DNA from 2 places in the Actinomadura sediminis genome. Region 1 is predicted to be linked to the other one. Evidence: riboswitches for the same ligand, from Rfam matches in the RefSeq annotation. Region 1 holds a riboswitch; the other holds the start of a gene.

What was found. Region 1 has a riboswitch for glycine ahead of gcvT (glycine cleavage system aminomethyltransferase GcvT). Riboswitches for the same ligand answer to the same signal wherever they lie in the genome.
Region 2: another riboswitch for glycine. It lies ahead of gcvP (aminomethyl-transferring glycine dehydrogenase); the one in region 1 lies ahead of gcvT (glycine cleavage system aminomethyltransferase GcvT).

The regions. Positions count from the first base shown of each region.
Region 1 is NZ_JBHTJA010000015.1:97,643-101,846, forward strand. Features, by position in the region: gene ACFQ11_RS11340 (serine hydroxymethyltransferase) at 1-880, opposite strand, end outside; gene gcvH (glycine cleavage system protein GcvH) at 877-1,281, opposite strand; gene gcvT (glycine cleavage system aminomethyltransferase GcvT) at 1,298-2,392, opposite strand; glycine riboswitch at 2,467-2,577, opposite strand; glycine riboswitch at 2,582-2,677, opposite strand; gene ACFQ11_RS11355 (M50 family metallopeptidase) at 2,918-4,204, shown strand, end outside.
Region 2 is NZ_JBHTJA010000077.1:23,054-27,257, forward strand. Features, by position in the region: gene gcvP (aminomethyl-transferring glycine dehydrogenase) at 1-1,535, opposite strand, end outside; glycine riboswitch at 1,598-1,708, opposite strand; glycine riboswitch at 1,709-1,803, opposite strand; gene ACFQ11_RS27790 (lysylphosphatidylglycerol synthase domain-containing protein) at 2,102-4,204, shown strand, end outside.

The sequences.
Region 1 (4,204 bases):
CGCCCTCGACGGTGCGCGACTGCCGCGCGCGGAACTCGTCCGAACCGGCGATCTTCAGCGCCACCGCCTTCGCGGCGATCACGTGCTCCAGCGGCCCGCCCTGCATGCCGGGGAACACCGCCGAGTTGATCTTCTTGCCGTACTCCTCGCGGGACAGGATCAGCCCGCCGCGCGGCCCGCCCAGCGTCTTGTGCGTCGTCGTCGTGACGATGTCCGCGTGCGGGACGGGCGAGGGGTGCAGGCCCGCCGCGACGAGGCCCGCGAAGTGCGCCATGTCGACCATGAGCAGGGCCCCGACGGAGTCGGCGATCTCCCGGAACGCCGCGAAGTCGAGCTGCCGCGGGTACGCCGACCAGCCCGCCACGATCATCTTCGGCCGGTGCTCGGCGGCCAGCGAGGCCACCTCGTCCATGTCGACCCGGCCGTCGTCCGCGCGCACGTGGTAGGGCACCACGTTCAGCACCTTGCCGGAGTAGTTCAGCCGCATCCCGTGGGTGAGGTGCCCGCCGTGCGCGAGGTCCAGCCCGAGGATCGTGTCGCCGTGCTGAAGCAGCGCGAAGTACACGGCCGTGTTGGCCTGCGCGCCGCTGTGCGGCTGGACGTTCGCGTGCTCGGCGCCGAACAGCTCCGTGGCGCGGTCGATCGCGAGCTGCTCGGTGACGTCCACGTACTCGCAGCCGCCGTAGTACCGGCGCCCCGGGTAGCCCTCGGCGTACTTGTTGGTGAGGACCGACCCCTGCGCCTCCAGCACCGACGTCGGCGCGAAGTTCTCCGACGCGATCATCTCCAGCGTCGACTGCTGGCGCCGCAGCTCGGCGCCGACGGCCTCGGCGACCTGCGGGTCGGCCTCGGCCAGCGAAGCGTAGAGCGACACCGTCACGCCTCCTCGACGAGCTTGTCGTAGGCGGCCGAGTCCAGCAGGTCGCCCGGCTCCTCGGAGATGCGCACCTTGAAGATCCAGCCCTCCCCGTACGGGTCGTCGTTGATCACGCTCGGCTCGTCCACCACGCTCGTGTTGATCGCCGTGATCTCGCCGCTGACCGGGGAGTACAGGTCGCTGACCGACTTGGTCGACTCCACCTCGCCGCAGGGCTCGCCCGCCTCGACGGTGTCGCCCTCGGACGGCTGCAGCTCGAGGTAGACGATCTCACCGAGGGCCTCGGCGGCGTGGGCCGTGATCCCGACCGTGACGATGCCGTCCTCGGGCGCCTGCCCGGCGCTGTCGAGGCCGGCCACCCACTCGTGCTCCTCGCTGTAGCGGAGCTGCTCCGGAACGCTCACGTTGTTGCTCTCTCTTTCAAGGACGCTTGTAGAACGGCAGGGCGACCACGTCGACCGGTTCGGTCCGGCCGCGGACGTCCACGGCCAGATCGGACTCCTCGACACCGGTGTCGAGGTACGCCATGGCGATCGGCTTGCCCAGTGTGGGCGACGGCGCGCCGCTCGTCACGACGCCGCACGGAGCGCCGTCGGACGTGACGACCGCATACCCCTTGCGGGGCGCGCGACGCCCCCGCGCCACCAGTCCCACGAGCCTACGGCCCGCGGGGGTCTGCGCCTGCGCCGCCAGGGCGTTCTTCCCGACGAAATCGACGGGCTTGTCCAGTTTGACGACACGGCCCAGCCCGGCTTCGAACGGGGTGGTCTCGGCCGTCAGCTCGTTGCCGTACAGCGGCATCCCCGCCTCCAGCCGGAGGCTGTCGCGCGCCGCGAGGCCGCACGGGACGACGCCGTCCACGGCCGCCAGCTCCCGCCACAGCCGCTCGGCGTCGCCCGCGTCGACGAACAGCTCGAAGCCGTCCTCGCCCGTGTAGCCGGTGCGGGCGACGAGCGCGTCGACGCCCGCCACCTCGGCCGCCAGCACGGCGTAGTACCTGAGGTCGTCCAGCGGCGCGCCGGTGAAGCGCTCGAGGATCCCCTGCGCGCGCGGGCCCTGGAGCGCGACGAGCGCGTACGCGGCGGACCGGTCCTCGACGGCCGCGTCGAACCCGCGCGCCCGCTCGACGAGCGCGTCGTGGACGACGTCCGCGTTCGCGGCGTTCGCGACGACCATCCACGTCTCGTCCGCGAGCCGGTACACGATCAGATCGTCGAGGACGCCGCCGTCGGGCGCGCAGATCATCGTGTAGCGGGCCTTGCCGACCTTCATCGGCGACAGGTTCCCGACGAGCGCGTGGTCGAGGGCCTCCCCGGCGCCCGGCCCGGCGAGGAAGATCTCCCCCATGTGGGACAGGTCGAACAGCCCGGCGCCGGTGCGGACGGCGCGGTGCTCGGCCGTCTCGCCGGCGTAGCGCAGCGGCATCATGTACCCGGCGAAGTCGACGAGGTGCGCGCCGAGGTCCGTGTGGACGTCGTGCAGCGGCGTTCTCTTCGCGTTGGGATCGGCGGACATCGGTTCGGCTCCTTCGTCACGGGCGCGACGTGGTCCATCGTCCCACTCGCGCACCGGGCGTCTCGGTGCCTCCCCCTCTGTCATCGGCGCCTGAGAGTTTCACCCGCGGCCGGACGTCCGAGCGGACGCCGCGCGCCGCGGGCTTTCACCTTCGGCGGGGGACCGGGGTCCCCGCTTTCCAGAGGTCGCCTGGCCCGTGCGGTCCATGGGCCTGAGAGGTTCCGGGGAGGATTTGCTCCTTCGGCGTCCCGGGCCGGCTGCCGGGGACTCTCCCGCACGGGATGAACGGCTTTCGCGTCAGGCTAGCAGCGGCGTCGCCGCCTCGACCAGCCCCGGGGCCGGCCGGCGGGCGGGTCGGTGGAGAACTTCCTCGCGCACGCCCCCATCGCCTTCCCGACCCGCGCTGTCCGCTCCCAGGGGCGGATTCCCGGGGCATCCGGACGGCCCGCCGCATGACGTACGCTGAGTTGGTTCCTGGAGATCACCCCGCCGGGCGGGGGTGCGGACGACCGGAGGGCGTGACGCATGGGCTGGCTGGCCGGCGTACTGATCCTTTTCTTCGGCCTGATGGCGTCCATCGCCCTGCACGAACTGGGACACTTCTCCTTCGCCAAGCTGTTCAAGGTGCGCACCACCCAGTTCATGGTCGGTTTCGGCCCCACGCTGTGGTCCCGGCGCAAGGGCGAGACCGAGTACGGCATCAAGTGGATCCCGCTCGGCGGCTACATCCGGATGATCGGGATGCTCCCGCCCCGCAAGGGCGACAAGCCCGGCCAGATCCGGCAGATCAGCACCGGCCCGTGGCAGGGACTGATCGAGTCGGCGCGCGGCGCGGCCCTGGAGGAGGTCCGGCCCGGCGACGAGGACCGCGTCTTCTACGTCAAGCCCTGGTGGCAGAAGCTGCTGATCATGTTCGGCGGGCCCGCGATGAACCTGCTGCTCGCGGTGGTGTTCTTCGGGATCCTGATCATGGGCCTCGGCACGTACGTGAGCAAGCCCGTCATCCATCAGGTCTCCGACTGCATCATCCCGACGAGCCAGGCCGCGGAGGTCGACACCTGCCCCGCCGACGCCACGCCCACCCCGGCGCGGCAGGCCGGGCTGCAGGCCGGCGACCGCGTGGTCTCCTTCGGCGGCACTCGCATCGAGGACTACGAGCAGCTCCAGCTGCTGATCCGCGACTCGGCGAACAAGACCGTCCCGGTGATGATCGAGCGCGACGGCGAGAGCATGCGGCTGGACGTCCCGATCACGCAGAACCGGTTGCAGAGCCTGGACGACCCGGACAAGGTCGTCACCGTCGGCTTCCTCGGCATCACCCCCGTCCGCGAGCTCGAACGGCAGGGGCCCGGGGCCGTCGCCGAGCACATGACCGACCTCACCGGCCGGACCGTCGAGGCGCTGCTCCACATGCCGCAGAAGATGGTCGGCGTGTGGGAGGCGGCGTTCGGCGGCGAGGAACGCGACCCGAACGGGCCGGTCGGCGTCGTCGGCGTCAGCCGGTTCGGCGGCGAGGTCGCCGCGTCCGACGCGCTCACCGGGCAGGAGAAGGTCTCCTACTTCGTCATGCTGCTCGGTTCGCTGAACCTCGCGGTCGGGCTGTTCAACCTCGTCCCGCTGCTCCCGCTGGACGGCGGCCACATCGCCGGCGCCCTGCTGGAGGCGGTCAAGAAGTTCTTCGCGAAGATCTTCCGCAGGCCCGACCCCGGCTACGTGGACATCGCCAAGGCGCTGCCCGTCACGTACGCGATGGCGATCGTGCTGATCGTCATGGGCGGCCTGCTGATCTACGCCGACCTGGTGAACCCGATC
Region 2 (4,204 bases), on a different contig from region 1:
TTCATCGTGCAGGAGCCGAGCGGGATCATCGACCGGTCGAGGGCGATGTCCTTGTCCTGGAGGCGGCGCAGGTAGCGCAGCATCGCGGTCTCGGAGCGGTGCGCGTGGAAGACCGGGTGCGTCAGGTAGGGGCTCTCGCGGCGCAGGTCGGCGGGGATCGCGCCGGCGACCTCGCCGGCGTCCCCGGCGGGGACCCCGAACGCCTCGAGGACGGCGGTGACGTGCTCGGGCAGCGTCGTCTCGTCGCAGGCGACGCCGACCCGGTCGGGACCGTCCTGCCGCAGGTTGACGCCGCGCTCGCGGGCCGCGGCGACGACCTCGGCGGCACGGCCTGGGACGCGGGCGAGGACCGTGTCGAAGAACGCGCCGTGCACGACCTCGACGCCGCCGCGGCGGAGACCGTCGGCGATCTCGGCGGCCCGGCGGTGCGCGCGCTGCGCGATCGCGGCGAGCCCCTCGGGACCGTGGTAGACGGCGTACATGCTCGCCATCACGGCGAGCAGGACCTGCGCGGTGCAGATGTTGCTGGTGGCCTTCTCGCGGCGGATGTGCTGCTCGCGGGTCTGCAGGGCGAGCCGGTAGGCGGGCGCCCCGTCGACGTCGACGGACACGCCGACGAGCCGTCCCGGCAGCTGCCGCCGCAGGTCGTCGCCGACCGACATGTACCCGGCGTGCGGGCCGCCGAAGCCGTACGGGACGCCGAACCGCTGCGCGGACCCGACGGCGATGTCGGCGCCCGACTCCCCCGGCGGGCGCAGCAGCGTCAGCGCGAGCAGGTCGGCGGCCACGACGACCGTCGCGCCCCGCTCGTGCGCCTGCGCGGACAGCGGCGCCAGGTCGCGGACGGCGCCGGACGCGCCCGGGTACTGCAGCAGCACGCCGAAGAAGTCGCCGTCGGGCAGCCCGCCGGACACGTCGGCGACCACGACCTCGATCCCGAGCGGGACGGCCCGGGTGCGGACGACCTCGATCGTCTGCGGCAGCGCGTCGGCGTCCACGAGGAACCGGCCGGGCTCCTTGCGCCGGGACGCCCGGTGCGCGAGCGCCATCGCCTCGGCGGCGGCGGTGCCCTCGTCCAGCATGGACGCGTTCGCGACCGGCAGCCCGGTCAGGTCGGCGACGGCGGTCTGGAAGTTCAGCAGCGCCTCCAGGCGCCCCTGCGAGATCTCCGGCTGGTACGGGGTGTACGCGGTGTACCAGCCGGGGTTCTCCAGGACGTTCCGCATGATCACGCCCGGCGTGATCGTCCCGTGGTAGCCGAGGCCGATCATGGAGGTGAGGACGGTGTTGCGGGCGGCCAGCTCGCGGAGCCGGTCGAGCGCGGCGGTCTCGCTCAGCGCGGGCGGCAGGTCGAGCGGGCGGGCGGTGCGGATCGCGGCGGGGACCGCCTCGTCGATCAGCGCCTTCGCGCCCGAGTAGCCGATGGCGGCCAGCATCCGGTCGCGGTCGGCCGCGGACGGCCCGATGTGCCGGTCGGCGAACGCGGCGCGGGGATGCTGCGGCGCGGCCACGGGGGCGAAGAACTGGGCGGTCATGGAGGAGCCTCCTGGCAGCTGCGGTCGCTCAGGTCCACCGCCGGCGCGCGGGCCGACGGCCGGTCTCCCCCTCTGTCATCGGCACCTGAGAGCTTCACCCGCGCACGGGGTTTCCCCTTCGGTGAGCCGCCGTTCCCGATCCGCCGGGATCGACGCCTGCTTTCCAGAGGTGCCTCGCCCGAGCGGTCCTTTTGCCTGAGAGGTTCCGGGGAGGTTGCCCCTTCGGCGCCCCACGCCGGCTGCGTGAGGTCTCTCCCGCACAGGGTCGACGGCCTGTCCGGGACAAACCCTACCCAACCGCGGCGCCCGGCGATCGTCCCGGCCCCGTAACGGGACGTTCACCGCCGTGACCTCGGCGACGGCGCCGTACCGGCGAGTACCCCGGACAGTACGATATGACCGTCCCGCCGGGGACGCGACGGGACGGACGACGAGGGGCGACGGGTGGACGGAGCGACGGCCGGACGGGGGTCCGCCGCTCGACCGGGCGCGGCCCGTTCTGGGACGCTGATCACGATGACGGACGGCCGGGACGGCGACGGGTGACGCAGACGCAGGATGGCGCGGTGCGCCCGAGGCGAGGCGCCTCCGCGGGCGTGCCCGTCGACGAGCCCGCGCAGCCGGACCGCATCCGCCGCCCGTCCGACGCCATCCGGTTCGGGGTGTCCTGCGCCGGGCTCGCCGTGGTGATGCTGCTGGTGTCGTTCGCGCAGCAGACCACGCACGGCATCCAGACCGACATCGCCGAGGGCACCGCCCACGCGCCCGAGCTCCTGCTGGCGCTGGCCACCCTGGCGTCGAGCTTCGGCGTGCTGGCCGTGCCCATCGCGTTCGCCGTCGAGCGGCTGTTCCACAAGGACGGCATGCGGGTCGCCATCGCGCTGCTCGCCGCGATGATCGCGTTCGCCGTCACGATCACCCTGGACGACCTGGTGGTGCAGGCCGCGCCCGGCGGCGTGCTGGACTCGCTGATCTGGGGCGGCACCGACACGGCCCCGGTGCACACCGACATCGCGCCCGTGATCGCGTTCGTCAGCGTGGTCGGGATGGCCGGGCGGACCCGCTGGCAGACCGCCACCTGGTCCATGATCGGACTGGCCGCGCTGACCGGCCTGACCGCCGCCTACGCCTCGGTGTCGGCGCTCGCGGCGACGTACTTCCTGGGCCGCGCGATCGGGCACGGCACCCTGTACGCGGTCGGCACCCCGAACCCGCGACCGACGGGCATGACGGTGGTGACGGCGCTGGAGCGGCTGGGGCTGTGCCCGCGGCGGGCGGCGCGGCTCGACGATCCCGCGGACGGCGGCGAGGACGCGCGCCGCTACGGCGTCGTGCTGTCCCCGGCGTCCGCCGAGGGGGACGCGGTCCCGCTGCCGCCCGGCGGCGCGCACGGCGCCTGGCATCTGGAGCTGCGGGTCCTGGACCGCGACCAGCAGACCGCCGGGCTGCCGTACCGGCTGTGGCGGATGCTGCGGCTGCGCCGCAGCACGGCCGGGCGGACGCTGCGGTCGCTGCGCCGGTCGCTGGAGCAGGAGTCGCTCACCGCGTACGCCGCCGCGGCGGCGGGCGCCCGGACCCCGCGGCTGGTCGGGACGCTCGAGGTGGGGACGCAGGCGGCGCTGCTGGCGTACGAGCACGTGCCGGGGCGGCGGCTGCGGGACGTCCCCGCCGAGGAGATCACCGACGAGCTGCTCACGGACGTGTGGCGGCAGTTCGGGAGGCTCCAGAAGGGCCGGCTGGCGCACCGCAGGCTGGAGGAGGACGCGGTCCTGGTCGGCGACGACGGCGCCGCCCACCTGGTCGACCTGTGGTCCGGGGAGATCGCGGCCGGTGACCTGGCGCTGCGGCTGGACCTGGCGCAGCTGCTCACCACCCTGGCGCTGCGGGCCGGGCCGGAGCGCGCCGTGCGGACGGCGGTGCCGGTGCTCGGCGAGGAGGCGCTGGCGGCGGCGGTGCCGATGCTGCAGCGGGTGGCGCTGTCGCGGGCGACGCGGCAGGCGGTGCGGCGGGACCGGGACCTGCTGCCCCGCATCCGGGACGAGATCGTCCGGCTGAAGCCCGAGTCGGAGGCCGCGCCCGTCCGGCTGGAGCGGTTCCGGCCGCGGACGATCTTCAGCGTGGTGGCGCTGTCGATCGCCGCGTACATCGTCATCCCCCAGCTCGGCAGCATCGACCTGATGCAGCTGGTCGCGCGGGCGTCCTGGTGGTGGGCGGGCGTGGCGCTGGGCGCGGCGGCGCTGACCTACCTGGCGGCGGCGTTCATGCTGATGGGCTTCGTCCCCGAGCGGCTCCCGCTGTGGCGGACGGTGCTGGTGCAGGTGGCGGCGTCGTTCGTGAAGCTGGTGGCGCCGGCGGCGGTCGGCGGCGTCGCGGTCAACACCCGTTACCTGCAGCGCTCGGGCGTCCGGCCGGGCCCGGCGGTGGCGAGCGTCGGCGCGTCCCAGCTCGTCGGGCTCGTGGTGCACGTCCTGCTGCTGGTGCTGTTCGGCTTCCTGACCGGTTCGACGAGCACCGCGACGAAGGACCTGGCGCCGTCCCGCACGGTCGTGATCGCGGTGCTGCTGCTGGGGCTGGTCACGGGGCTGGCGCTGACGATCCCGCGGGTACGGCGGGTGGTCACCACCCGGCTGCGGAGCATGTTCTCGGGCGTGGGGCCGCGGCTGGTGGAC